DNA from 4 places in the Enterococcus sp. ZQ21 genome. Region 1 is predicted to be linked to each of the others. Evidence: predicted binding sites of a transcription regulator. Region 1 holds the regulator's gene; each other region holds the start of a gene.
The links. The regulator LexA, encoded in region 1, represses DNA repair genes until DNA is damaged. The targets are predictions, from matches to a motif close to CNAACANNTGTTNG.
Positions count from the first base shown of each region.

Region 2: a site for LexA is predicted at 4,523-4,536, ahead of uvrB (excinuclease ABC subunit UvrB). Genes of this name have one in related genera too.
Region 3: a site for LexA is predicted at 4,505-4,518, ahead of recX (recombination regulator RecX). Genes of this name have one in related genera too.
Region 4: a site for LexA is predicted at 3,303-3,316, ahead of ruvA (Holliday junction branch migration protein RuvA). Genes of this name have one in related genera too.

Region 1 covers NZ_CP125658.1:1,467,303-1,474,854, reverse strand. The annotation lists gene QK255_RS07120 (LapA family protein) at 1-421, shown strand, start outside; gene recJ (single-stranded-DNA-specific exonuclease RecJ) at 563-2,860, shown strand; gene QK255_RS07110 (adenine phosphoribosyltransferase) at 2,874-3,386, shown strand; gene QK255_RS07105 (hypothetical protein) at 3,579-3,797, opposite strand; gene lexA (transcriptional repressor LexA) at 3,976-4,599, opposite strand; gene QK255_RS07095 (DUF896 family protein) at 4,746-4,997, shown strand; gene tkt (transketolase) at 5,099-7,096, shown strand; gene QK255_RS07085 (glucosaminidase domain-containing protein) at 7,343-7,552, shown strand, end outside.
Region 2 covers NZ_CP125658.1:1,130,561-1,138,112, reverse strand. The annotation lists gene uvrA (excinuclease ABC subunit UvrA) at 1-2,423, opposite strand, end outside; gene uvrB (excinuclease ABC subunit UvrB) at 2,433-4,427, opposite strand; gene QK255_RS05515 (amino acid ABC transporter substrate-binding protein/permease) at 4,686-6,188, shown strand; gene QK255_RS05510 (amino acid ABC transporter ATP-binding protein) at 6,190-6,927, shown strand; gene QK255_RS05505 (glycerate kinase) at 6,972-7,552, opposite strand, start outside.
Region 3 covers NZ_CP125658.1:1,843,224-1,850,775, forward strand. The annotation lists gene QK255_RS08935 (AI-2E family transporter) at 125-1,243, opposite strand; gene QK255_RS08940 (GNAT family N-acetyltransferase) at 1,385-1,819, shown strand; gene ntdP (nucleoside tri-diphosphate phosphatase) at 1,897-2,430, opposite strand; gene mutY (A/G-specific adenine glycosylase) at 2,524-3,702, opposite strand; gene recX (recombination regulator RecX) at 3,695-4,492, opposite strand; gene rlmD (23S rRNA (uracil(1939)-C(5))-methyltransferase RlmD) at 4,600-5,982, shown strand; gene QK255_RS08965 (lytic polysaccharide monooxygenase auxiliary activity family 9 protein) at 6,156-6,734, opposite strand; gene QK255_RS08970 (TspO/MBR family protein) at 7,056-7,526, shown strand.
Region 4 covers NZ_CP125658.1:145,577-153,128, reverse strand. The annotation lists gene QK255_RS00770 (hypothetical protein) at 32-406, opposite strand; gene QK255_RS00765 (low molecular weight protein-tyrosine-phosphatase) at 523-1,005, opposite strand; gene QK255_RS00760 (TetR/AcrR family transcriptional regulator) at 1,058-1,636, opposite strand; gene ruvB (Holliday junction branch migration DNA helicase RuvB) at 1,665-2,666, opposite strand; gene ruvA (Holliday junction branch migration protein RuvA) at 2,679-3,281, opposite strand; gene msrB (peptide-methionine (R)-S-oxide reductase MsrB) at 3,450-3,896, opposite strand; gene treR (trehalose operon repressor) at 3,973-4,686, opposite strand; gene treP (PTS system trehalose-specific EIIBC component) at 4,909-6,897, shown strand; gene QK255_RS00730 (Maf family protein) at 6,982-7,542, opposite strand.

The DNA.
Region 1 (7,552 bases):
CAATGTGATTCTTGGATTTATCTTAGTTTTGATTATTGTTCTTTTTGCTGTATTGAACAATAAAAATGTCCCTGTAAGTTTTGGCTTCACTTCCTTTTCTGCACCGTTGATCTTAGTGATTATCGGTTCTGCGCTGATTGGTGCACTGATTGTATTCTTGACTGCTTCGGCAACACTATGGCAGCAAAAAAAGCAAATCAAGCAGCTGACTCAGGAAATATCAGAATACCAAACAGATCTGCAAAAGAAAATTGAAGAAGCAAAAGAAGAACAACAACGCGAGTTTAGAAACGAACGCGCAGAGTTAGAAGCTGCTTATCAGGCGGAATTACAAGCGAAAACAGCACAAATCAGTCAATTGAAAGCACCGGAAGAACAAAAAACGCAAGCGCCAAAACAAAGCTTCAATTATTTTGACTAATAGGGATATTTCATAAATGGTCGTATAAAAGATCGGGTCCTGCTGAACATCAGTCTAGCGGATCTGATCTATTTTTATTCTTTCTTTCTGCTTTTTTTTGCTGATTTCCTTTGCTATAATAACTAAGTTAGGAGTGAGAAAGTGAGACAAGCAAATTTTGATTGGAAGTTAAGCGAGACAGAGCCTTCTGAATCCTTTCTCCAAATGATTCGTGAACTGAAATTATCTCCATTTGTCGGTAAGTTACTGTGGCAAAGAGGTTACCATGAGGAAGAGGATATCAACCGATTTTTACATCCAAAAGAACAAGAACTACATGATCCGTATCTGATGCACGATATGGATAAAGCAATCAGTCGAATACAAGAAGCTGTAATCAGTGGAGAAAAAATCCTCGTTTACGGTGATTATGATGCAGACGGAATCACCAGTGCAACGGTAATGAAAGAAACACTGGAATTACTTGGCGCAGAAGTAGAAGTATTTTTGCCAAATCGATTTGTGCATGGGTATGGACCGAACCAATCGGTATACCAAGAAAAGATCCAAGAAGGCATCCAGCTGATCATCACTGTTGATAACGGGGTAGCAGGAAATGATGCGGTAGCATATGCTCAGCAAGCTGGTGTAGACGTGATCATTACAGACCATCACGAGCTACCTGAGAAATTACCAGACGCCTATGCGATTGTTCATCCTCGTCATCCAGCGGGGCAATATCCATTTCCAGATCTGGCAGGAGTCGGAGTAGCATTCAAAGTAGCTTCTGCATTGTTGGAAGAACCACCTGCAGAATTTTTGGATTTAGTAGCGATAGGAACGATCGCCGATTTAGTTTCATTGACTGATGAGAATCGAATCCTTGTTGCATTAGGCATCGATGCCATCCATCATTCAGAACGGATAGGACTTCAGGCGCTGTTTGAAGAAAGTGGCGTAAAAATGAGAGATGCAGACGAAACAACGATCGGCTTTTCGATTGCGCCCAGACTAAATGCTATTGGTCGGATGGGTGACCCGCGACCTGCCGTTTCATTGCTTGCAACGTTTGACGAAGAAGAGGCATCCATTCAAGCAAAAAAATTGAATGAAATCAATGAAGAAAGAAAAGCAATCGTAGAGCAGATAACAGAAGAAGCATTAGCAATGGTCAATAAGGAGAATCATATCCATCTATTGGTAAACCGAGGATGGCATGAAGGTGTTTTAGGTATTGTTGCAGGAAAAATAATGAACGAAACTGGTAAACCAACGCTTGTTCTTACTTTAAAAGAAGACGGATCAGCTAAAGGTTCTGGACGTAGTATTGAAGCCTTGAACCTTTTTGAAATGCTTGACCAGATGCGGGATTTATTTACTTATTTTGGAGGACATCATGCAGCAGTCGGGTTAACGATGCCAAGTGAAAATGTCACAATACTACAGGAGAAGATGAACCAATATATAGTCGATCGTCAAATCGATTTGACAAGAGGACCTGAATTAAGAATTGATGAAGTGCTACTTCCGAATGAAGTAACAGTAGAGCGTATTGATGAACTAAAATTATTAGCGCCATTTGGTACAGATAATCCTTTACCTCAATTTTTATTTCGGCAAGTCCAAGCAGCGAATGTCAAAAGAATCGGAGCAAACCAACAGCATCTGAAATTTGTCCTTTCCGATGAATCTAGTCAGCTTGATGCGGTCGCTTTTGGTTTTGGAACTCAAGAAGAAGAACTGCTGAATAATCTAGTAGATGTAGTAGGAAAGCTTTCGATCAATGAATGGAATGGACGTAAGAAACCGCAACTGATGGTATCTGACTTTGCAGTAGGTAGTCTGCAGGTATTTGATTGGCGGGCAAAACGTTTCCGTGAAGAGAGCCGAACATCTGAAGACAGTCTTTATTTAGCTTTTGATTCTTCTACGTTGAAATTCGTGCCGGAGCGCATCCAGGAAACGGCGATTGTTTTCGAAGGAATGGATTCTATACACGCAGTAATTGAAAAAAGAAAACCGAAATCTCTGGTTATTATGGATTGTCCAGAGGATTTAGCAAAGCTGAAAGAAGTCTTTGGGTCTTATTCATTCAATCGTGTTTATCTGATGGGGATTTCACCTGATGAGGCTTATTTGAATGGGGTAGGCACAAGAGAACAGTACGCAAAATTGTTTAAATTGATCCATTCTCAAGAACGAATAGATATACGTCATAAAATAAAAGCAGTAGCTCAATATTTGCGTATCCCTGAAAAATTATTAATTTTTATGATACAGGTGTTTTTTGAATTGAAATTTGTTACAATAGAGAACGGTGTTTTACAAAAAGTCGCCAGCCCAGAAAGTCATCCTTTGACTGAGAGCAAATTATACCAGCGGCGGCTAAATAAAATCAAAGTTGAGGAATTTTTGCTTTTGAGCGATATTCCTACCATAAAGAAATGGTTAACAACCTAGGAGGAAACAAAGAGTGGATTTAAAAGATTATATTGCCAGTATTCCCGACTATCCGTCAAAAGGAATTGTGTTCCGAGATATTTCCCCGCTGATGGCAGATGGTGACGCTTATCGGGAAGCTACGAAGCAAATCGTAAATTATGCAAAAGAAAAACGAATTGATATGGTAGTTGGACCAGAAGCACGTGGGTTCATCGTAGGATGTCCTGTTGCTTATGAGTTAGGAGTCGGTTTTGCACCAGTCCGCAAAAAAGGAAAATTACCTCGAGAAACCATCGAAGTGACTTATGGATTAGAATATGGAACAGATACATTGACATTGCATAAGGATGCCATTAAACCAGGTCAGCGTGTGCTGATTTGTGACGATTTGCTGGCTACCGGTGGAACGATCAAAGCGACAATCGAACTGATCGAACAATTAGGTGGTGTAGTCGTAGGCTGCGCATTTTTGATCGAATTGATGGATCTCCATGGACGCGACAAAATCAAAGGATACGACATTATTACATTAATGGAATATTAAGCAGAAAAAGCGATTTTAAAGCGACCCTCAAAAGTCAGATAGGCACTCTGACGCTTGAGGGTCGCTGTTTTTTTATAAATGGAACCAGTCAAAGTCCAGTAAAGGTTCGAAAAAAAGGATGTGACCGATTTTTGTCACACCCTCGTAAAAGTTTAACTTTTTGTCTTTTGAACAATTAGCAGTCAATCCTCATTATGATTGCCTGGATCTGTAGTAGGGTTCATGATAGAAATGATCTTCATGAATTCTGCGCCGCTCAGATTGACGGTACTTCTTTTCATCCCACAACATGAACCACAAAGTAAATAACGGAACAAACACAAGTAAAGCTGGACGTATGCCGAAATTACCAATAATAATACCTAAAAACAAAACAGTTAATACTAAGCCAAGACGTCTCATTGATTTCATGAATTCTCACCTCGTTAATTTATACGAACAATTGTTCGTATATTTAGTATACGAATATTTGTTCGGTTTGTAAAGAGGGAAGTGATAAAAATTTGAAAGAAGAAGAACTTGGGCGAAAAAAGAGTTTGAGACAATGGTCTCAAACTCGGTTTTAAACAATTTTCTTTTTTAGTACTAATTAATAGATATGACTACGATAGAGCCCTACTACTCGTCCTAATATAGATACTTGATCTAAAATGATTGGTTCGAGTAAGTCGTTTTCAGGTTGAAGACGGAAATAGTTTTTTTCTTTATAGAATCGTTTGCAAGTCGCTTCATCCTCTGCAGTCATTGCAATGACGATATCACCATTTTGTGCCGTTTCCTGCTTCCGAACGATCACGTTATCGCCATCCAAAATTCCAGCATTGATCATACTATCTCCACGAATCGTCAGCATAAAGAGACTGCCTTCTTCAGAAGAAAGATTAGGAGGGATCGGAAAGAAGTCCGAAGCATCCTCTACTGCTAAAATTGGTTCTCCAGCTGTTACTACGCCAAGTACTGGAATAGTTGTTGGACGAATCCCAATCTTTTCTAAACCTTGTTTTGTCAACTCGATTGCACGAGGTTTCGTCGGATCTCTTTGGATAAACCCTTTTTTTTCAAGCCGTGCAAGATGACCGTGAACAGTAGAAGTAGAAGAAAGCTGAACAGCTTCCCCGATTTCACGGACAGTTGGCGGGTATCCTTTTTGGGTTACTTGTTCATGGATATAACGTAAGACTTCAATTTGTCTTGATTCAGTTTGTCGGGCCACAAGGTACACCTTCTTTCACTTGATAAATAAATAGTACCATATAAAAAGCGCTAAATCAAACGAATGTTCGTATTTTATTTAGTTTATCTAGTTGTTTTTTTTTCAGTTTTTATATAATATGAAGGAGAGTAAAAGGAGGACTGAGCATGCTGTCACCTGAAAAAATAGAGCGGATCAATGAACTCGCACGTAAAAAGAAGGAAAATGGTCTCTCGAAAGCCGAAGAACAAGAACAAATCAACTTGCGCAAAGAGTATTTGGAAGCTTTTCGTTCCGGTATGCGTCATCATATCGAAGGAATGAAAATCGTCGATCCTGAGGGCAATGACGTGACCCCGGAAAAATTAAAAGAAATCCAAAAGAAAAAAGGCTTACACAACCGAAATGACAACTTTTAGTAAAAAATACTGAAAATGATTGCTTTTTCGTGTGACATCTTATAGAATGAGAGTGTAAGAAATAAAGGTAAAAAAAACCTAAATTAATAGGAGGGGTTATTTTGTTTGACAAAATTGACCAACTTGGCGTTAACACAATTCGTACATTAAGTATTGAAGCAGTCCAAAAAGCAAACTCAGGACATCCTGGATTGCCGATGGGCGCAGCACCTATGGCATATGCGTTATGGACAAAACACCTGAAAGTAAATCCAACGACATCCAAAAATTGGGCTGATCGCGACCGTTTCATTCTTTCAGCAGGACATGGGTCAGCAATGTTATATAGTTTACTTCATTTAGCTGGCTATCAAGTGACAATTGATGATTTGAAACAATTCCGTCAATGGGATTCTAAGACACCAGGACATCCTGAAGTCCATCATACAGATGGTGTAGAAGCTACTACAGGCCCATTAGGCCAAGGGATTGCAATGGCTGTTGGTATGGCGATGGCAGAAGCACACCTTGCAGCAACTTATAACAAAGAAAACTTCAACATAATGGATCATTATACGTATGCAATTTGTGGGGATGGAGACTTGATGGAAGGAGTCTCTCAAGAAGCAAGTTCGATGGCAGGTCATATGAAGTTAGGTAAATTAATCGTTTTATATGATTCAAACGATATTTCATTAGATGGTCCAACTTCAAAAGCGTTCACAGAAAATGTTGGTGCTCGTTATGAAGCATATGGCTGGCAACATATCTTAGTGAAAGACGGAAATGACTTAGAAGCAATCTCTAAAGCGATTGAACAAGCAAAAGCTGAAACAGATAAACCCACGTTGATCGAAGTAAAAACAGTCATCGGCTACGGTGCTCCTAAAGAAGGAACATCTGCTGTTCATGGTGCTCCTCTTGGCGAAGAGGGTATCAAGATGGCTAAAGAAGTTTACGGATGGGATTATCCAGACTTCACTGTTCCTGAAGAAGTAGCTGCCCGCTTCCATCAAACAATGATAGAAGAAGGACAAAAAGCTGAAGATGCATGGAATGAAATGTTTGCCAATTATAAAAAAGCTTATCCTGAATTGGCACAACAATTTGAAGATGCCTTTGATGGCAAACTGCCAGAAAACTGGGATGCAGAATTGCCAACTTATGAAGTAGGAAGCAGTCAAGCAAGCCGTGTTTCAAGTAAAGAAGTCATCCAAGAATTATCGAAAGCTATACCAAGTTTCTGGGGTGGTTCAGCAGATTTATCAGGTTCCAATAATACAATGGTAGCTGCTGATAAAGATTTTACTCCCGAACATTATGAAGGACGTAACATCTGGTTTGGCGTTCGCGAATTTGCGATGGCTTCGGCTATGAATGGTATCCAACTTCATGGCGGAACTCGTATCTATGGCGGAACATTCTTTGTCTTTGTCGATTACCTAAGACCAGCTGTTCGTTTAGCAGCGATTCAACATACGCCTGTTGTTTACGTTTTGACACATGACTCCGTTGCTGTCGGAGAAGACGGACCAACACACGAACCGATTGAACAATTAGCTTCTGTTCGTTGCATGCCTGGTGTCCAAGTGATTCGTCCAGCAGACGGAAATGAAACACGTGCTGCTTGGAAAGTGGCGATGGAGACTACTGATGCGCCTACTATCCTTGTATTGAGCCGCCAAAACCTTCCTGTATTGCCTTCTACAAAAGAAGTAGCAGATGAAATGGTCAAAAAAGGCGCGTACGTTCTTTCTCCAGCTAAAGGAGAAACACCAGAAGGTATTTTGATTGCAACTGGTTCTGAAGTTGATTTAGCTGTGAAAGCTCAAAAAGAATTGGCAGAAAACGGGAAAGATGTTTCTGTTGTCTCTATGCCAAGCTTCGACCTGTTTGAAAAACAATCTTCTGAATACAAAGAAAGCGTACTTCCTAAAGCAGTGAAGAAACGCGTGGCGATCGAAGCTGCTGCATCATTCGGATGGGAACGCTATGTGGGTACAGAAGGAACAACGATTACCATCGATCATTTCGGTGCATCTGCTCCTGGTGCTAAAATTTTAGAAGAGTTTGGATTTACAGTAGAAAATGTTGTGAATACGTACAATCAATTATCATAGACACCAATCATTGTTTGAATGATAAAGACAGCTGTCTGCAAGTTGGAGGCAGCTGTTTTTTATGTGGTGGTAAGAATAAATCAATGTTACTTTTCGTTTTCTGTTATATTACATTTAAATGACAAAACAAAGAATTCTTCGGATTAGTTTGTGTTTCTTGAGAATTAAAAGTATAATTTAATTAATTAAGTTTGTTTTAAGAAGAGAACTTTTTATTAAGTTTTTTTATTTTGAGGAGGAATTTGAATGCAAGAGCTGAAGACCCGCAGTGCCCGACACCATAGACCTAAAAGAAACATGGTGATCAATAAAAAAGCGATTGCTCCTTTAATTGGAACGAGTCTTTTAGTTGGGCCGATGATGGTTACAGCGGTACCGCAAAGTGTTCATGCAGATGAACAAGGATCTCAAACAGTCGCTGATCCTCAAGCGTTTATCGATCAAATCGGCTGGTCT
Region 2 (7,552 bases), 340 kb from region 1:
TGCAGTTTGCGATGAATCTTTGGAATATGCTTGAAGAATTCTACAGCATCTTCTACCGTCATTTCCAAAACATCTGCAATGCTTTTTCCTTTGTAATGCACTTCTAATGTTTCAGAGTTATATCGTTTGCCATGACATACTTCACAAGGAACATAGACATCAGGCAAAAAGTGCATTTCGATCTTAATAATCCCATCCCCGCGACACGCTTCACAACGACCGCCTTTTACGTTGAAACTAAAACGACCTTTCTTATATCCCCGCATTTTTGCCTCGTTTGTTTGAGCAAATAACCCACGGATATCATCAAAGACACTCGTATAAGTCGCTGGATTACTTCTCGGCGTCCGTCCGATTGGGCTTTGATCGATGTCGATGATCTTTTCGATACTTTCGTAGCCGGAAATTGTCTTGAATTTACCTGGCTTGGCAGAATTCTTATTTAATTTCTGCGCTAATGATTTCTTTAAGATACTATTGACCAATGTACTCTTTCCAGAACCAGACACACCTGTTACTGCTACAAATTCTCCTAAAGGAAATTCGACACTGATATTTTTCAGATTGTTTTCTGAAGCACCAGTAATCTTGATTGCTTTACCATTACCTTTACGGCGTTCTTTTGGCACCGGGATCGATTTTTTCCCTGAAAGATATTTCCCTGTCAAAGAATTTTCGTCATTAGCTACTTCTTCAGGAGTACCTGCAGCAACGATTTGTCCGCCTTGTTCCCCTGCTCCAGGTCCGACGTCAATCAGATAATCTGCTGCCCACATCGTATCTTCATCATGTTCGACCACAACGAGTGTATTGCCAAGATCACGCATTTTCTTCAATGAGCCAATCAGTCGATCATTATCGCGTTGATGTAATCCGATCGATGGTTCATCTAAAATATACAGAACTCCAGAAAGATTCGATCCAATTTGCGTAGCCAATCTGATTCGCTGTGCTTCTCCTCCAGATAACGTTCCCGAAGCACGACTCAAGGTTAGATAGTCTAATCCGACATTTTCTAAGAATGAAAGTCTGTCATTTACTTCTTTTAAAATCGGTTTGGCAATCACTTTTTCTTGTTCAGATAATGTAAGGTTTGAGAAGAAGTCTACTGCTTTTTGGATAGACAATTCATTTGTTTGCCCAATATTCGTTCCATTGATTTGAACAGATAATGCTTGAGGATTCAAACGATAACCTTTACACGTCTGACAAGTCAATTCGGTCATATAAAGACGCATTTGCTCACGCGTGAAATCACTGTTCGTATCATGATAACGACGTTCGATATTTTTCAATACTCCTTCGAAAGTTGTTTCTACATCGCGAACGCCACCAAAATCATTTTCATAATGGAAATGGAAAAGTTCATCTGTTCCATTTAAGATGATTTCCTGATGTTCTTCCGGTAATTCTTCGAATGGTGTATCCAAATCGATACCGAAACTTTCGCAAGCCTGCGCTAACATTTGAGGATAATATTGAGAGCTGATTGGATTCCATGGAACGATTGCACCTTGACTAAGCGTCTTCGTTCTATCTGGAATGACTAAATCTTGATCGACTTCTAATTTGACGCCTAAACCGTCACAGTCTGGACAAGCTCCAAAAGGCGCATTGAAGGAGAAAAGTCTTGGTTCTAGTTCACCAACAGTAAATCCGCAATAAGGACAAGCATAGTGTTCGCTAAACAACATTTCTTCTTCGCCAATCACGTCAACCAAAGCATAGCCGTCTGCCAGTCGCAAGGCTGCCTCTAAAGAATCAAATAGACGAGAACGAATTCCTTCTTTCACAATGATCCGGTCGATGACGATTGCGATATCGTGTTTTTTGTTTTTCTCCAGCTCAGGTACTTCACTTAAATCATAGATTTCGCCATCGACTCGAACGCGGACGTATCCCTCTTTTTGGATTCGTTCGAATATTTTTTTGTGTTGACCTTTTTTCTTTACCACGATTGGTGCCATTACTTGAATCTTTGTGCGCTCAGGTAAAGCCATTACTTGATCGGCCATTTGATCTACTGATTGACTGGTAATCTCGATATGATCGTTGGGACAAATCGGATGTCCTACACGAGCAAACAACAAGCGTAAATAGTCATTGATTTCCGTCACAGTACCTACTGTCGAACGAGGGTTTTTACTTGTTGTTTTCTGATCAATAGAAATCGCCGGACTCAATCCGTCGATGCTGTCTACATCTGGTTTATCCATTTGACCTAAAAACTGGCGGGCATACGCAGAAAGACTTTCTACGTATCTCCGCTGTCCTTCTGCATACAGTGTATCAAATGCTAAGGAACTCTTTCCAGAACCGGACAAACCTGTAACGACCACGAATTTGTCTCGTGGAATCGTGACATCTATATTTTTCAAGTTATGGGCACGTGCACCATGAATCGTAATTTTATCGTTAGCCATGTTGTCCTCCTACTTCGAAGCTTTTAATTCTAAAATCATATCTCGTACATTAGCGGCTGTTTCAAAATCCAAAGCTTTTGCCGCATCTTTCATTTCTTTTTCTAATTTCATCAATAACGTGTCTTTTTCTTCCTTCGTCATTTCTTCATACGACACTTGTACCGCTTCTTTTGTATCATCTTCCGATTCTTTCGTAATAGAAATCAAATCTCGGATTTCTTTAATGATCGTTTTTGGAACGATCCCATGTTCTTCATTGTACTTCTGCTGAATCGTACGACGTCTTGACGTTTCATCCATCGCTAAACGCATAGAATCCGTCACCTTGTCTGCGTACATGATTACTTTCCCTTCTTCATTACGAGCAGCTCGCCCAATCGTTTGGACTAAGGAACGTTCGCTACGTAAAAAGCCTTCTTTATCTGCATCCAAGATAGCAACAAGAGAAACTTCAGGTACATCTAATCCCTCACGAAGCAAATTGATTCCGACTAACACATCAAATTCGCCTAATCGTAGATCTCGAATGATCTCTGTTCGTTCCAACGTTTTGATATCACTATGCAGATATTTGACTTTGATTCCTAATTCTTTGAAATAATCTGTGAGGTCTTCTGCCATTTTTTTCGTCAGTGTCGTTACAAATACCCGTTGATCTTTTTCGACCCGTTCATTTATTTCGCCTACTAGATCATCGATTTGTCCCATGATTGGACGGACTTCGATTACTGGATCAAGCAGCCCTGTCGGACGGATGATTTGTTGGATAACGGTATCAGTTTGTTCATATTCATATGGTCCTGGTGTCGCAGAGACATAAATGATCTGATTGACATGTTTTTCAAATTCTTCTAGACGAAGCGGTCGATTGTCTAAAGCAGATGGCAAACGGAAACCGTAATCTACTAGCATCTGTTTTCTCGCTCGGTCGCCATTATACATTCCTCTGATTTGAGGCATGGTCACGTGCGATTCGTCAGCCACGATCAAAAAATCTTCAGGAAAGAAATCCAATAGCGTATAAGGCGGTTCGCCTTCTTTACGTCCGTCCATATGCCGAGAATAATTTTCGATTCCTGAAGTGTAGCCCATTTCTAACATCATTTCAATATCATAATTGGTTCGCTGTTCTAAACGTTGAGCTTCTAGAAGTTTGTTTTCATTTCGTAAAACAGCTAAACGCTGCTCTAATTCTGCTTTGATATTCGCTACGGCATGCTCCATATGTTCGTCATTCGTCACAAAGTGAGTTGCCGGGAAGATTGCTACATGTTCCGTTTCTCCTAAAACTTCACCTGTCAGCGCATTGACTTCTCGGATACGTTCGACTTCATCTCCAAAAAACTCCACTCTTAAGGCACGTTCATCTCTTGAAGCCGGGAAAATCTCCACGACATCACCACGCACTCGAAAACGACCGCGCTGAAAATCTATATCATTTCTTTCGAACTGGATACTGACTAAGTCACGAATCAACTGGTTGCGATCTAATTCTGCTCCTTGTCGAATCGAAACGACTTGTTTTTGATACTCAAAAGGCGAACCTAATCCAAAAATACATGAAACGGATGCAATGACGATCACATCATTTCTTTCTAATAATGAACTAGTAGCCGAATGTCGTAATTTATCGATCTCATCATTTACACTTGAATCTTTTTCGATATACGTATCGCTTGAAGGCACATAAGCTTCAGGCTGATAATAATCATAATAAGAAACAAAATATTCAACAGCATTGTTAGGGAAAAATTCCTTGAATTCCCCGTACAGCTGACCAGCCAATGTTTTGTTATGGGCAATAATCAGTGTTGGTTTATTCACTTTCTCAATAAGATTGGAAATCGTATATGTTTTCCCTGTTCCAGTCGCACCTAATAAAATTTGTGCTTTTTTCCCGCCGACTACGCCATCCACTAATTGGTTAATCGCTTCAGGCTGATCACCAGCCGGTTGGTATTTCGAGACAAGCTCAAAGCGTCGGGAGGTATCTCTTTCAATCATTCTTTGTCCTCCTTTTCATTCATTCCTTTTCATTTTACGACCAATAAAAAGAAAAGGAAAGCAAAGGCATTCCTTACTAAAAAATTATACCACACCGAACATACTTTCGCCACTTTTTTCTCTCATTCTCCATGTTATGTTTTATAACATATAATGTTAGAAACTCGCATTTTTTTCATTTTTTCGAGCCTACAGTCTTGTCTGATTCAGCACTTTTCGCCTATAATAATAAAATATTGGAAATTTAGGAGGTTGATTATGAAAAGAAAGCATTTATTTCACTCATTTGTTTTCTTAATGACAGGACTTGTGACACTTGCGTTTGGTCATGTTGCACAAGCTGACAACACTACAACGGCAGAGTCAAGCACAAGCGAGACAATGCAAAAAATAGAGCCCAAAAAAGACGTATACGTAATTGCTAGCGACTCTGCTTTTGCTCCATTTGAATTTCAAAACGCAAACGGCGAGTACGAGGGCATCGATGTAAAATTGATGGAAAGCATCGCCAAACTGCAAGGATTCAACATCCGAATGGACTATCGTGGATTCTCCGCTGCTTTGCAAGCTTTAGAATCAGGACAAGCAGACGGGATGATTGCCGGAATGACGGTAACGGACGAAAGAAAGAAAAGCTACGATTTTTCTGATTCTTACTTTGACAGCGGAATTCAATTAGCTGTCAAAAAAGGCGACACTTCGATCAAGTCTTATGAAGATTTGAAAGGAAAAACAGTCGGAGCAAAAGTTGGAACCGAAAGTGCAGAATTTTTAAGCGATCATGAATCTGAATACGGCTATTCTATCAAATATTTTGATGCTGCAGATCAATTGTATGACGGGTTGAAAGTTGGCGCAATTGATGCCATGATGGATGATTATCCAGTAATTGGTTATGCGATCAAACAAGGACAAGAATTGGAAACACCAATTGAAAAAGAATCTGGCGGAAAGTATGCATTTGCCGTCAAAAAAGGGCAAAACCCTGAACTTCTTAATATGTTCAATGAAGGATTGAAAGAATTAAAAAGAACAGGCGAGTACGATAAGATCATCAAAGAATATGTAGCAGATGGTTCAGAATCTTCTAGTGATTCTTCCGCAGCTGATGAATCGACATTTCTTGGACTTATCCAAAACAACTATCAAGCATTGTTAAAAGGACTTTGGCGAACGATTCTCTTGACTTTGATCTCCTTCGCTTTGGCTATAGTAATCGGTGTGATTTTTGGATTATTCAGTGTAGCACCAATACGCGCGCTTCGCACGGTTGCTAGCATTTATGTCGATATCATCCGTGGGATTCCGATGATGGTTCTTGCATTCTTTATTTTCTTTGGATTGCCTGGTATCGTTGGATTTACGATCCCCGACTTCATCGCTGGTGTTATCACCTTGACTCTTAACGCAAGTGCTTATATCGCAGAGATTGTTCGAGGCGGAATCAATGCCGTTCCTGTCGGACAAATGGAAGCTTCTAGAAGTTTGGGTCTTTCTTATAATCGGACGATGCAAAAAATCATTTTACCACAAGCGATACGCATCATGATTCCATCATTCGTGAATCAGTTCGTTATCTCATTGAAAGATACAACGATCATTTCCGCAATTGGTGTAGTCGAATTGCTACAAACTGGTAAAATCATCGTTGCACGTACGACACAAAGTACGTATGTTTATTTGATCATCGCGATCATGTACTTGATTTTGATTACAGCATTGACAAAATTAGCGAAAGTTTTAGAAAAGAAGGTGAAGTAAGATGGCAGAAAAAATCTTAGTTGAGCATCTAGTCAAAAAATACGGCGATAACACAGTATTAAACGACATCAACGTATCCATCAACGAAGGAGATGTCGTCTGTATCATCGGCCCTTCAGGTTCAGGAAAAAGTACATTCTTACGTTGCTTGAATCGTTTAGAAGAACCTTCTGACGGTGAGATCATTATTGACGGCGCCCACTTGATGGATAAAAGCACAGATATCAACTTGGTGAGACAACATATCGGAATGGTATTCCAGCACTTTAACCTATTCCCTCATCTTTCTATTTTGGAAAACATCATTTTAGCACCGATGGATCTGAAGAAAGAATCCAGAGAAGAAGCAGAGAAAAAAGCAATCAAATTGCTACAGACAGTTGGTCTAGAAGATAAAAAAGATATGTATCCTGAAATGCTTTCCGGTGGACAAAAACAGCGTGTAGCTATCGCTCGTGCTCTAGCGATGAATCCTGACATCATGCTTTTTGATGAGCCTACTTCTGCACTCGACCCTGAAATGGTCGGTGATGTCTTGAACGTCATGAAAAAATTGGCAGAACAAGGTATGACGATGGTTATCGTTACGCACGAAATGGGGTTCGCTAAAGAAGTAGCCAATCGCGTCATGTTCATTGACGACGGTAACTTTTTAGAAGATGGAACGCCTCAACAAATCTTTGAAAATCCGCAAAATGAACGGACAAAAGATTTCTTGAATAAAGTATTAAATATTTAATAAAAACCAAAAATGCACGGTCGCCATGAAGGGACCGTGTGTTTTTATCTTCTTATTTTCTCACCTAACTGTATCAGTCGCATCGCTTGTTCTCCTGCACAAACAAGCAATCGCTCTACCTGTTCCATCGCATAAGAAAGTTCCATCGGTTCATTGATGATATCAAGTACATAGTCGATACCAGTTTCATAAATGGTCGAAAGATTAGCCGAGGCACTACCGACGATAGCTATAACAGGAATATCATATTTTTTGGCTAGAATAGCAATCCCAACTGGTGCTTTTCCATTCAAAGATTGACCGTCCATTCTCCCTTCACCTGTAATGACAACATCTGCCTTTTTCATGTATTCTTCAAGCTTTAAAAGTTCAAGGATTTTCGAGATTCCTTGACACATTTCTGCATCGCAGAACGCCAACAGACCTGCTCCTAAACCACCTGCCGCACCTGCACCTTCCATTTCTAGAACGGTTATCCCTAACGTTTCTTGGATCTTTTGACCATAATGACAGAGTGCTTCATCTAATTTTAACACTTGCGCTCCAGAAGCTCCTTTTTGTTTCCCATAAATAAAAGAAGCGCCGTTTTGCCCACATAGAGGGTTGGAAACATCAGATAAAATGT
Region 3 (7,552 bases), 380 kb from region 1:
CGCATTCTCTCCTTATAAAATTAATTTTTAGTTTACGATAGAAAAAAACGTGGCACTATAGCCACGTTAAAATGGTATCACAAAGCAATTTTCTTTGCAATAAAAACAAGTGTACTAAAACTACCTACGAGGTCGTAGCAATTTTCTTCTTGTTTTCATTTTGCTTGTCTTCTTTGACGATTTTGATTATATAGGAAATGATCGTCTTGCAGATTGCGTAAAAAGGAACACCTAAGAAGATACCAAGCAATCCGGCAATATTTCCAGCTACTAGAAGAACGATAATGATCGTTAATGGATGGATTTTCAGTGATTTCCCAATTACATTAGGATAAATGATATTCCCATCCAACTGTTGGACGATTAGCACAACCACACAACAAAGTAATGCTTTTACCGGATCATTGAAGACTGTTACTAGAAATGCAGGTGCTAGTCCTAGATAAGGTCCTAAATATGGGATTAGGTTTGTCAATCCCGCAATGACCCCAAATAAGAAAGCATAATCCACACCAATTACCATATATCCTAAAAATGTGAAGGTACCAACGAATAAACATTCGATTGCTTGTCCGCTAATGTAATTAGCCAATGTTTTATTCAGTTGCCCCAATAACTCCACAATTTGGTTTCTTCTTTTTTCTGGGAAAAACTGTTGGATGTTTGGCACTAGTTTTTCTCCGTCTTTCAACATATAGAACAAGATGAATGGTGCTGTAATGATTACTACGGTTGCCGAAGCGATCGTTCCAACGATCGAACCTAAACTATTGGATACTCCACTAAGGAATTGCTGAATGATTGTCCCGTAAGAAATGTCTAATTGCTCAAAATATTTATTAATATCTACTTCCTTGAACAAAGGCAATTCGGCTACCTCTTTCAACCAGCTTTCTACCTGTTTGATGAAATCAGGCATATTAGATGCCAATGAGGAAATTTGCTGTACTAGACTTGGGATGACACTAAGTAAAATCCAAATAATTGCTGCAACTAAAAGGAGCAGCACAATTGCGACAGCCCATATTCTTTTGATTTTTGCTTTCATCAACAGCTTGACAATAGGATTCAATAAATAGTAAAGAAAGCCTGCAATCAGTACAGGTGCAAATAACGTGGAAAAAAATGTCCCGATCGGTTCGAAAATAAAGTTTATTTCTGATGAAATCATGATCAATGCAGCTATGATTAATAATTCAAGCGACCAAAACATTAGTTTAGACTGTCTAAGTTTTTCAAACAATAGATTTCCTCCTTTCTTTCTTACTAGTATATATTATATTCGTTAAAAATTCTTTTATTCTTTTTTTATTTTTGAAAACTTGCCATACTTTTTATTTGTTTTATTTTCCAGTATACTATACGAAAGGAAGGTGGCTAGACCATGAAAGTTGTACAAACAAAAGATACAATGAGCAATATTTACTTAGATGCTGTACGGATCAGGCATCAAGTTTTTGTAGTCGAACAGGGTGTGCCTTTGTCTCGAGAAATAGACAAAGATGAAGCCCATTGTATCCACTTCGTCCTGTACTCAGATAAAAAAGAACCGCAAGGAACTGTACGTCTTTTGCCTTTAGAAAACGGAAAAATGAAATTACAGCGGATGGCGATTCTTTCTGAATACAGACACCAAGGGTTAGGAAAAATACTGATTGAAGAAGCAGAAAACTTTGCTAAGAATCAAGGCTATAATACGATTTTATTAGGGGCACAGTCCACAGCTGAAACTTTTTACGAAAAACTAGGATATACAGCTTACGGCGATCCTTTTGAAGATGCTGGCATGCCTCATATTTATATGAAAAAGACTTTATAAAAATTTATTTCGAAAAAAGCAAAAAACAGCAAGCTTTTGAGAAAAATCTCTCACTGGCTTACTGTTCTTTTTTGTGTTTACTTACGCGACAATTGCTTGTAACGGTTATACCAAATATCAATATAGCCTTCCGAGAACGGGCCATCTCCATTATTGATCCAGTCAACCAGAATCTTCACATTTTCTTTTAGGATGAAGTCAATATCGTTAGGATAATTCATCATTTTGCTGTGCATCTCATATTCATCGACATCCAATAGTCGTTTCTCGCCGTCAGGAAATACCTTGATATCCAAGTCATAGTCGATATATTTCAAGGCCTCATCGTCCAGCAAAAAAGGTGAAGCTAGATTACAATAATAGGAAACCCCCTTTTCTCTGATCATTGCTATTACATTGAACCAGTATTTTTTATGAAAATAAACAATCGCTGGTTCGCGCGTTACCCATCGGCGTCCATCAGATTCAGTGACTAATGTGTGATCATTCACGCCGATCATAGAGTGTTCGCTTGTTTTTAATACCATGGTATCTCGCCACGTTCGATGCAATTTGCCGTCGTGCTTGTAACTTTGGATCGTCACAAACTCTCCTTCTTTTGGAACTCCCATAGCAACCCTTCCTTAAGCAGCATTTTGTGCTTTGTGTTTGGGTGTTCATTACACCGACATCATAATTATTATATCAATAAAAATGAGCTTTGCCTAGAAAGGATTCCTTTTGTTTCGATTTTTCTCTAACTGATCTACCAGTTTCATTTGGACCTTAGGAAAAACGACCGAATCAAATGCATCAGGCTTCAACCACTTCGAAGTTTTGTTCTCGGTAAATTCTTGTTCTGCTCCCTCGGTTGCCCGTCCGTAAAAAAGGAGAACATGCCATTTCAGATGACTAAAAATATGAGTAACTTCTCCTAAATGTCGTGTCTGCCAAACAAAGAGTTCCTGCTTTTCAAATGGGAGATTTTGCTCTTCTTCTGCTACTAGGTCATCAAACAGATCGATTTCTGGCTTTGTTTCCCATTCTTTTTTCAATCGCTCATACTCCTCTTGTGTCACTTCCATCATTGGAAATGTCCACATATTCGCCAGCAATTTTTGGCTATCTCTTTCTTCAAAATAATACGCTCCAGAATGATTTTGAAGAGCCGCACTGATATAATAAACGTCTTTTGGCTTTGCTTTTTTTGTTTTTACAGGAAAACTCGTTTGGATTCCTCGTTTGTTAGCTAAACAAAAGGCTTGGATCGGACAAGTCTCACACTTTGGAGAAGTTGGTGTACAGATAGCTGAACCTAGATCCATCATTGCTTGGTTGAATTCGCCTGGATGCTTTTCATCAATGATTTTCCGCATCGCTTCATCAAAGATTTTCCTGCTAGAAGCTTTTGCGATGTCTGCTTCAATGCAAAACAATCTGCTGACTACTCGCATCACGTTGCCGTCAACTGCGGGTTCTGGAAGTCCAAATGCGATACTTGCAATCGCTCCTGTCGTATAGGGGCCTATTCCTTTCAATGAGCTGATTTCTTCAGGCGTTTGCGGCATTTTTCCGTCAAATTCAGACATGATCTGTTTAGCAGCAGCTTGGATGTTTCGGGCTCTTGAGTAATAACCAAGGCCCTCCCATGCTTTTAAAAGCTTTTCTTCTGGAGCATTTGCTAACTCTTCAATTGTAGGAAACCATTCCATGAAACGATAAAAATAATCGATCACTGTGTCTACTCTGGTTTGCTGAAGCATGATCTCAGAGATCCAGATACGATAAGGATCACGATTATAGCGCCAAGGCAGGTTTCTTTTTTCTTGTTCATACCATTGAATGAACTGATCTTGAAATTCTTTTGTTTCTTTATCTGTCCATTTTTCCCATTCTTTATTCACTTTCCTCTTCCTTTTCCGTAATGAATCGCTGGATCATATCCAAATCAAATCCTTTTTGATATAAGCTTTGCTTTACTTTTAGATTTCTTTTTTTAGGTTCAAATCTTAAATTTCTTCGCCATAGTTTATCTCCTTGTTTGACTAAATAATCATATTCTATTTCTTGATCTGCTTCTTGCGGAAGATCAGCCATCGCTTGTTGGATCACTTCTTGAGAAAAGCCTTTCGTCATCAATGTTTGTTGGATTTTTCTCAATAATTCTTTTTGGCTTTTTCCGTGATTTTTTCCAAACGCTTTTTCGGCTGTCTGATGTGCATTTTGAACTTGGTCTTCAAATGTATATTGGCTGAGCGCTTGTTCAATGATTTCAGGTTTCAAACCTTTTTGCTGCATCTGCTGCGCTAATTTCTTTGGTCCTTTGTCACTTAAGCGTATATTCGTGCGCACATAACTTTCCCCATAGACCAAATCATCGACAAGGTCCAATTCTTTTAAGCGGGCTACGATTTTATTTCGATCTTCTTGAAGGATTTCCTTTTCTTTTAAGTATGTTCGGATTTCTTTTTCCGATCGCAACTGATAACTTAAGTAATTCATTGCTAGGTGAAAACCGAAATCAGCTCCGCTACTCTTCTTGATCTCTTGGATAGTTTCTTCGTCTAATTCCCGTCCTTTTAATAATCGATAGCGTACTAATACATCTTCAGATACTTGTAAAGCTTCTCCTTCAGATAAATCTACGCGATAGAAAGGGCCTTTGCCTTTACTGATTCTCGTAACGGTTAACATAAACATCCTCCTCGAACATATATTCTCTATCATACCACAGAAAATCCCCGTAATCAGGTATTATATGTTAGAATAAACCACAGAAAAAAGAAAAAAGGGAGATACTTATGGCAGAAACAATTGTCAAAACTGGACAAACGGTTCCTTTGAAAATCAAGCGTTTAGGCATAAATGGTGAAGGAATCGGTTATTTCAAACGGTTGATCATATTTGTTCCATATGCACTACCAAAAGAAGAAGTACTAGTGAAAATCACGAAAGCAACCCCTCGCTATGCAGAAGGAGAATTAATAAAAGTCAAAAAAACAAGCAAAGATCGCGTAGTGGCACCATGTCCTGTTTACTATGAATGCGGTGGCTGTCAATTACAACACTTAGCTTATCAAGCCCAATTGGATTTTAAAAAGGATCTGCTTTTGCAAGCATTGGAAAAATTCAAACCAGCAGGCTTTCGATCTTATCAACTTTTGCCGACGATCGGGATGGATGAGCCTTGGCATTATAGAAACAAAGCACAATTTCAGTTACGAAAAAATAAGCAGACTCAAAAAATTGAAGCTGGTTTATACGAAGCAAACTCTCATCAGTTAGTCCCTATAACAGACTGCTTGGTTCAAGAACCTCGAACACAAAAAGTAATGAATACTGTTGTTCAACTATTGAATAAATTTGATGCACCCATCTATGATGAACGGACAAACAGTGGAATCTTCCGCACAATCATGGTTAGAATCGGTGTCAAAACTGGGGAGTTACAAGTTGTTTTTATTACTCGCAGTAAAAAATTCCCGCAAAAAAACGCAATGATCCGTGAGATCAATGAACGACTGCCCGCAGTTGTTTCAATCATGCAAAATGTCCAGGCACAAAAAACGTCTCTCGTGATGGGGGATGAAACGATCCACTTATGGGGAAAAGAAGCCATTGAAGAACAAATCAATGAAGTGACTTTCGATCTTTCTCCTCGTGCCTTCTTTCAACTCAATCCTCAGCAGACCGAATTGCTTTATGGCGAAGGAATTAAAGCATTAGATGTCCAGCCTAATGAAACGATCGTGGATGCTTATTGCGGAGTTGGGACGATCGGCTTAAGTGTAGCAAAACAAGCCAAAGAAGTACGGGGAATGGATACCGTTCCTCAAGCAATCGCTGATGCAAAAAAAAATGCGGAAAGATTAGGATATCACAACACTCGATATGAAGTCGGGACAGCAGAGCAAGTTCTGCCTAAATGGTTGAATGAAGGTTTTCAGCCTGATGGTATCATCGTAGATCCACCACGTACGGGTTTGGATAACGCATTGATCCAATCATTATTGAAATACCCTCCAAAAAAACTTGTTTATATTTCCTGTAATGTTTCTACACTTGCCAGAGATCTGGTTGATTTAAGTAAAAAGTTCAAGATTGAATATTTACAGTCTGTCGACATGTTTCCTCAGACTGCACGTTGTGAAGTTGTCGTGAAGATGACGAGACTCGCTGACTAAATGAAAGAGGTTGTGAAAAAGTCTGCCCTGTATCAAGTAATAAGAACAGCCAAACAAAAATAGCTCTTCATGTTTTATGAATACTGTACTTGTGACCGAAGAGTTAACAGGAGGACACTATTTATTTAAAAAAAGGGTTGTGACATAGTTTTTGTCACAGCCCTTTTTGATTATTATTGGATATTCACGTCTATCACTTGATAAAATGCATTTGTCGTATCGCTGATATTCCATACTGCTAAAATCACATTATATCCTTTTCGATCCTGCGGAAGTGTGATCGTTTGGTTGACTGTTTTTGGTGGAACAGTTGCTTTGTCGTCTATTTTTGTGATCAATTCAAAATCACTAAATTTCAAAGGTTGATTAGGATTCCAAGTTGGTTTGGTAATGTAGTAATCCCAAGTACTTGTCCGATGTTGTGCTGTTAAATTCCAAGTAATATTTAATGTTCCTGGATTAACCATGTTTTTATGCCATCTGTTAGATGTCTGTTCATCTAAAGGCTCAAAGCCGCTGACTCCTGCACTAGCAATTTTTCCATCAATGAATGTATTTTTGGTAGCTTCGATACTTTGCGGTTCCCATTGTGCTCTTCCGACATTTTGATTTAAGTTTCCTGCTGCTGATGTTCCTAGGTATGCACGGCTTCCTGGAGAAGTAATATAACCATGCGCAAAACCTGGAATGCTAAAACCGAACAACCCTAAACTAACTAACCCAATAAACAATAACGTACTAATCTTTTTCATGTAGAAACCTCCTTCATTTGATAACCACATTGTAAACGCTTTATTGCATTAACACAAACATTATGATTTTATAATTTTATGTTGAAGTAAAAAAGGTGAAAAAAGTAAGATGCAGATTATAACAGAAGTAGACGAGAAAAGTACAAATAGAAAACATGAGAATCAAATCATATGATCTTTTTCAAAAACATCATTCATATAAACAAATGTTCAACTTTTTAATAACAACAATTATCAATTTTTTTCTTACTTCACAAACTAAATACAGGTCTTGCTGTGAGCCTTCATGGTAAACTACTATTATAGAAAGGAGTTAGTAAAATGAAGATGATAAAAGATATTCGTTTTTGGGTTTGTGTTATAGGAATTGTCATATTAGGCTTTTTATCAGGGTTGCTTAGCGGAAATCCCGGAGAATATTACTATTCTTTGCAACTTCCACCATTTGCACCACCTAGCTGGATATTTGGGCCGATGTGGACCTTACTGTATATATTGATGGGTATTTCTCTTTATTTGTTACTTAATCACAACAACAAAAAACAGCGAAACAATCTTGTCGGTCTTTTTGTGATTCAGTTCATTTTTAATTTTATATGGTCTGCTCTATTTTTTAATTTAAGAAATATTTTCATTGCAGCAATCGATATTACACTTTTAGTTATTTTCTTGTCAGTGCTTATGTATCAGTTGTGGCTGCATCATCGCCTGGCAATGTGGCTCATGATTCCTTATTATTTATGGGTACTATTCGCAACTCTATTGAATTATTCAATTTATTTTTTAAACTAAGCGCTAAAAAGAGACGTCCTGTAATT
Region 4 (7,552 bases), 1.3 Mb from region 1:
AGCTCATACGTGCTTTTCTATCTGGTATAAATTATTTTGATAACCGTTCCTGTTCTCCTGCTGGCGAAAGGATTGTTATTTTTTCAATTTGTTCTACGGGAACCATGCGGATCTGCTGCTCTTCGTTTTGTAGGCGGATCATTACTCGGTCTTTTTCGACCGTTTTTGTCGCCACCCAACCTGAGATCGTTTCATACTTGCTACTCAAACGATTCGCTCTTACTTGTAAGATAACTAAACTATGTTCATTCGCAGCTTTTTGCAGCTCAAGAATAAACTTTCCTTGCAATCGTACATTCTTAGCATGTTCTTCAGTGTCATTTACAAAAGAATCAAAAAGTTGATACGAGGTATGAGTAACTAACTTCGTAAGCTTCTTCATTGGTGGTACTGTCTCTTCGTTCATCGAATGCACTCCTCCTTTAGCTAAGAAAGTGTTACTTAATTAATCTTATTTTACCTAACATTTTGCAAAAAAACAAGGAAATGCTCTAACGTCTCTAAAAAAAGAAAGCGCTAATTTTAGAAACTGTTTGTTATTTTATTTTCATCCATCCAAATGTTCCACCAATGATCTAACCCTTCTGTGATCAATTGATATGTCTCATCAAAGTTATTGGTATAGTATGGATCGGGAACATTTTCTTTTTCTTTTCCAGGGATGCTACTTAAAAACAAATGGATTTTTTCCTGTGCTGAGCGTGGTGCTCTTCTTTTCAGTTCTTCTACATTTTCTTGATCCATGCCAATGATCCAATCAAAAGTTTCAAAATCGTGGGGTGTGATTTGACGAGCAACCATATTCGTCATATCCACATTTTCTTGGTTCAATATTTTTTTCGTTCCAGGGTGCGGTGTCTTTCCAACTTCATACGTACTTGTAGCAGCAGAATCCACAAAAAATTCTGCTTCCTTTCCTTCTGATGCTATTCGTTTCTTCAACAAGCCTTCTGCCATTGGTGAACGGCAAATATTTCCCAAACAAACAAATAAAATTTTTGTCATTTTCCCATCTCCTTTTAACGATCATGGCTTTTTCAACGAAAGATTATTTCTATTACTGTTCTTCCAACTCTTCTTTTGCATAAAGACGATAAGAGTATAATTCCGTATCCTTGGCTAAACGGAAAAGCTGCATAGCGATTTCCATCGGTGTTTCTTCATATTCATTCGTGATCCAATTGACTAACACGCCGCTGCAACCGTAAGAAAAAAAACGAGCATAAAATAGTTTATCTTTTGCAGAAAGCTGTCTTTCTTCATCCATTTGCTCAAAAATCTTGATAAAAGATTTTTGGATTAGTTGAGAGAATTCTTTTTGTAAAATTTCTTGGTCAGAAAGCACAGTATTTGCGTAAAACTCTTTCTTTTCAGCAATTGCTTTCAGCATTTTCAATGCTTGCTCTTCCCAATTATCAAGAGTAAGACATTGCGGGTCTAAATAATGCAAGGCATCCTCACAATAGACCCAACGAAGCAAATCGTATTTATCTGTAAAATGATAATAAAATGTTTGACGATTGATTTTTGCTTCATTTGCGATTTTTTGGACGCTGATTTTTCGAAAAGATTGTGTTTGGCACAAATCAATCAATACGTTTTTGATCAATTGTTTCGTACGTGTTGTATCACTCATTCATTTTCCTCCAATCTAAAAGCAAAAATCACATATGATAGTCGTAGCCGAAATGTTCATAAGCATAAGCCGTAGCCATTCGCCCTCTAGGTGTACGCTTTAAAAATCCTTTTTGGATCAAGTACGGTTCATACATATCTTCGACTGTTTCCCGTTCTTCTCCTATATTTACGGAAAGCGTGCTTAACCCTACGGGTCCGCCGCCATATAATTCGATCATCGTCCGTAACAATTTCTGGTCAACATAATCCAAACCAGCTTGATCGACTTGTAGCAAAGTAAGCGCCTGATCTGCTATAGGACGATCGATTTTCCCGTCTCCTTGAACTTGCGCAAAATCACGAACCCGTTTGAGTAAGCGATTCGCGATTCTAGGCGTTCCTCGCGATCGGCGAGCAATTTCCAATGCCCCTTCTTCAATGATCTCTGTTTGAAAAATATCCGAAGAACGTAAAACGATCTCCTGCAGTTCCTGTTCGTCATAATATTCCATATGTGAAATGATGCCAAATCGATCGCGTAAAGGTGCAGAAAGCATACCTGCTCGTGTCGTCGCCCCAATCAAAGTAAAGGGAGGAAGAGGGAAATGGACCGGATGTGCGGTTGGTCCTTGTCCTACCATGATGTCTACATAAAAATCTTCCATGGCCGAATAAAGCATCTCTTCTACTACTCTAGGCAATCGATGGATCTCATCGATAAATAGGACATCCCCTGCTTCCAGTTCATTCAAGATCGCTACTAAATCACCCGGACGTTCGATAGCGGGGCCGCTTGTCGTACGAATGTTCACAGTCATCTCATTAGCAATGACCATAGCCATCGTCGTTTTCCCTAATCCAGGAGGCCCATACAACAGAACATGATCTAATGGTTCTTCCCGATTTCTGGCAGCTTCGATGTAGATCTGAAGTTCTTGTTTGACTTTTCTCTGCCCGATATACTGAGAAAGCAACTGCGGACGAAGAGATTTTTCCAAACTCAGTTCATTTTCGCCAGTTTCTGGTGATAACAAGTATTCATCTGTCATTTGGTCTCCTCCTTATTTTTTCATCATCAGCTTGAGTGCTTGGCGTAAATACTCATCTGTTGTCTGATTATCGACTTCTTTTAATTGTTTTTCTACACGTTTGATTTCTCTATCACTGTAACCAAGAGCTGAGAGAGCCTCCATTGCTTCAGATAGAGCGGTAGCGTCTTTTGTATTTGCTTCATCGAATAGACTGAAGGGCGTATCGATACTCAGCTCACCAAATTTTCCTTTTAGATCCAAGATCATTTGTTGCGCCGTCTTCTTCCCTACCCCTGGAAATTTTGTCAAATAAGTGACATCACTGGATTCCACTGCTTGGATCAAACCGGAGTGGTCTTCGCTTGCCATGATCGCAAGAGCACTTTTTGGACCGATTCCTGAAACACTGACTAATCGCAAAAACAGTTGTTTTTCTTCTAAAGAATCAAATCCATACAAAAGATGCGCATCTTCGCGGATCACCTGATGGACATAAATTTTTATTTTTTGATTTAGTTTGCTGCTGTAGCGGTAAGGATTTCCTAGTGCGATCTGGTAGCCGATACCATTGGTTTCTACTACTATGTAATAGGGGTTGATAAAGGTAACCACACCTGTCAGATATTCATACATATTCTAGTCCTCTTTCTTTTGCACACATACGTTCCCTTTATTGTAGCACATTTCACCTTGTGAAAAAAGGAGTCTGGGGAGCGTTTCTTTCAAATAGCAATCGCTTGAATAAAAAAGAGCGGACGATCGAGTGAATCCCCGTATTGTACCGCTCTTTTTGTATTTTCATTATTCTACCAGTGATTTGTATTCGCCATAACCGAGTTCATCCATCTTTTCATAGGGAATGAATTCTAGTGAGGCAGAATTGATGCAGTAACGCAGACCGCCTTTATCTACTGGGCCATCGGTAAATACATGCCCGAGATGAGAGTTTGCTTCTTTGCTTCGAACTTCTATTCGATGCATGCCATGAGAAAAATCGGCTTTTTCGCGTACTTGTCTTTTCGCTATTGGTTTGCTGAATGATGGCCAGCCACAACCTGCGTCATATTTTTCCGCAGAGCTAAATAACGGTTCGCCGCTGACGATATCGACGTAGATCCCTTTTTCGTAAAAATCATCGTATTTTCCGGTAAATGGACGTTCTGTTGCATTTTCTTGTGTGACTGCATAAGCCATCGGTGATAATTTTTCTTTCAGTTCTTCTTTTTCTGGTCTTGTTGGTTTATCCATTAAAAATGCCCCCTTTGTGATCCTATCATAGCGCCAAAGCAGACAGATGCCAACAATTTGCTTTCTTTCGAATCATTTACACTTTTCGGCGCCGGGCAAACTCAACGAAACGGAATTTATCTAATCGGTGTACCGACTCAGAATACTCAAAACAGCGGGTATCTTCCAAATGAACAAGACTTCTGACGACTACTGCGTAAGTATCATCGTGAAGATCCATCGTTGTTTTCATGATATCTGTTACTTCTTCTACTGTGATTTCCTTTTGTGCGTAAGCAATCGTTAAAGAAAGCTCATTTTCAAAATATTCATAGATCGATCCTTGTGCTTGTACTGGGGTTAAATGAGGAACGATCTCCTTTAATAGATAATCAGTATCTAATATAACCACTTCACCATCGATTTTTCTTTCGCGTATCAAATGCCAGACAGGTGCACCAATCTCCCAGCCAGTAATCTCATTCAGTGCTTTTGTTACTTCTGTTTCTTCTAACGTATGAACGATCGTTTCACTTGGAATACGTTGGGTTTCCTGTAGCTCTTTATAGCTTGTCAGTCCAGAAATAGGAAAATCAAAGCGGTTTCGATCTAGTACGATCGACCCTTTTCCTTGTTTTTTTTGAATATATCCTTCCGTCGTCAAAAGATTCAGTGCTTTTCTAATTGTTTCTCGTGAAACACCGTAGATTTTGATCAATTGGTTCTCACTAGGCAAAAGCGAATGCGGAGGATATTCTTTCGCTAAAATTTTCTGTTCCAAATCTAAAAAAATTTCATTGAACTTGTTCATGTTTTTTCCCTCACTCGTTCTTCCATCATTTCTTCACTATACTACAGCTCTTTTTGTATTTCAATGTTCCTCTTTTTAAGAAAAGCTTATTTTATGCTTTTTAAAACGATATCATTTTTCTGGATGTTTTTGTATAAAACGCTTGCAATTCTTCCTAAAAAAAAGTATAGTAAACGAAGAAATAACTTGCATAGACAAGTTAAAAGAAAGGGGTTTATTGATATGGCAAAGTATCAAGCAGATGCCGAGAAACTGCTACATGATATCGGCGGAAAAGAAAATATTGCTGCAGTTAGTCATTGTGCAACTCGTATGCGTTTCGTCCTAAATGATCCTGGAAAAGCAGATCAAAAAGCAATCGAAGATATTCCTAGCGTGAAAGGGATGTTCACGAATGCTGGGCAGTTCCAAGTCATCATAGGAAATGATGTTTCTACTTTTTATAACGACTTCGTTGCAGTATCCGGCGTTGAAGGGGTTTCCAAAGAACAAGGAAAAGCAGCAGCAAAACAAAACCTTCATCCCGTACAACGCGCCATTGCCGTCTTGGCAGAAATCTTTACACCACTGATTCCTGCAATTATCGTCGGCGGATTGATCCTTGGGTTCAGAAATGTACTTGAAGGTATCCAGTTTGAAAGTCTTGGTGGAACGATCGTTGAACACTCGCAATTTTGGAATGGCGTCAATGCCTTTTTATGGCTGCCAGGTGAAGCAATTTTCCATTTTCTTCCAGTAGGTATCACTTGGAGTATTGCGAAAAAGATGGGTACTACACAAATATTAGGAATTGTTTTAGGAATTACATTAGTTTCTCCGCAATTATTAAATGCTTATAGTGTAGCTTCCACAGCCGCAGCAGATATTCCATTTTGGGATTTTGGTTTTGCTCAAGTCCAAATGATTGGTTATCAAGCACAAGTTATTCCAGCTATGCTGGCAGGGTTTATGTTAGCGTATCTAGAGATTTTCTTCCGCAAATATATCCCTCAGTCGATCTCAATGATCTTTGTTCCATTGTTTTCATTGTTACCAACTGTTTTAGCTGCTCACGTTATTTTAGGTCCTATCGGCTGGACAGTCGGAAGCTGGATTTCAACTATCGTAAATACCGGGTTGACGTCTTCTATCAGCTGGTTGTTTAGTGCTGTATTCGGGTTCCTGTATGCACCTTTAGTAATTACTGGTCTCCACCATATGACCAATGCGATTGATATGCAGCTGATTGCAGATTTCGGATCAACGAATTTATGGCCGATGATTGCTTTATCAAATATTGCCCAAGGCTCTGCAGTCTTAGCCATCGTCTTCTTGCATCGTGGGAACAAAAAAGAAGAACAAATCTCGATTCCAGCAATGATTTCTTGTTACTTAGGTGTAACTGAACCTGCTATGTTCGGAATCAATTTGAAATACGTCTATCCTTTCGTCGCAGCAATGGTCGGTTCTGGATTAGCTGGCATGTTTGCCAACTTGATGGATGTTCGAGCAAACGCGATCGGAGTAGGTGGTTTACCAGGAATACTAGCCATCCAAGCAGAAACATGGGTACCTTTCATCATCGCAATGATCATCGCTATCATCATTCCATTTGGCTTGACGATCGTCTTTAGACGTCAGGGAATCTTGAATAAGATTGATCCTGCTGTTCCTGAAAATGCTGCTGATGTACAGCTTCAAACAGCGAATGGCGCAACAGCAACACCACAGTCTTTCGAACCTGTTTCAGCAACTGGTACGGCAGTTGCAACAAAAGAAACATTATTCGCAGTGGCTGCTGGGAACATCAAGGAAATTACTGAAGTAAATGACCCAGTTTTCTCACAAAAAATGATGGGTGACGGTTATGCTGTCGAACCGTCAAACGGCAAAGTCTATGCACCAGTAAATGGTAAAGTGACGAGCGTCTTTGAAACAAAACATGCCATTGGTATTCTTTCTGATGAGGGGCTGGAAGTACTTGTTCACATGGGATTAGATACCGTTGAACTAAAAGGCGTTCCTTTCACTGTATTCGTGAAAGAAGGAGATCTTGTCACACCAGAAACTCTGATTGCTGAAATGGATTTGCCAGAAATAGAACAAGCTGGTAAGAAAACTGACATTATTGTTGCTTTAACTAATAACGAAAAAGTTGCTGGTCTATCCCTTGACCAATCAGGACTTGTTCGCCCAGGCGAAGCAGTCGGTAACGCTGAAGTAAAATCTTAATCAGAGTAGATAAGTAATCTTTTCAATAAAAAAGACGGGCTATCATGGATTTTCAATCGAAAATCAGATAGTCCGCTTTTTTGTTTAATTGAATGTTTTCAGTGCCTGATTGACAGCACCAATCGGAAACCCTACGATACTGTAGTAATCTCCAGAAATTTCTTTGACGAATACACTTGCAGCATTTTGGATGCCGTATGCCCCTGCTTTATCCGCATAGTCTCCCGTCTCCAAGTAACGATTGATTTCTTCATCTGTCAGTGGGTAAAAAGTGACATGTGCTTCTGCTAGTATTCGTTCTTCTCGCTCCTTTGTTTTTAAAACAACTGCTGTGTATACAGTATGTGTTTCCCCGCTTAATTTTTTCAACATGACTTCAGCCTCAGCCATATCTTCTGGTTTACCCATGATCTCCTGGTTGAGAACAACAGTCGTGTCGCTAGCAATCACTAAGCTGTCTTTCTTTTCTTTTTGTTCCCAAACAGTTCGTGCTTTTTCTTCAGCCATTCTGCGTACATAATCGACTGGCAGTTCGTCTGGAAATGGCGTTTCATCAATATCAGCAGGTTCGATCTCGAATTCTGAAACGATGTGAGCCAATAACTCTTTTCTTCTTGGTGATTGAGATGCTAGTATAATCTTCATGTTTCCCTCT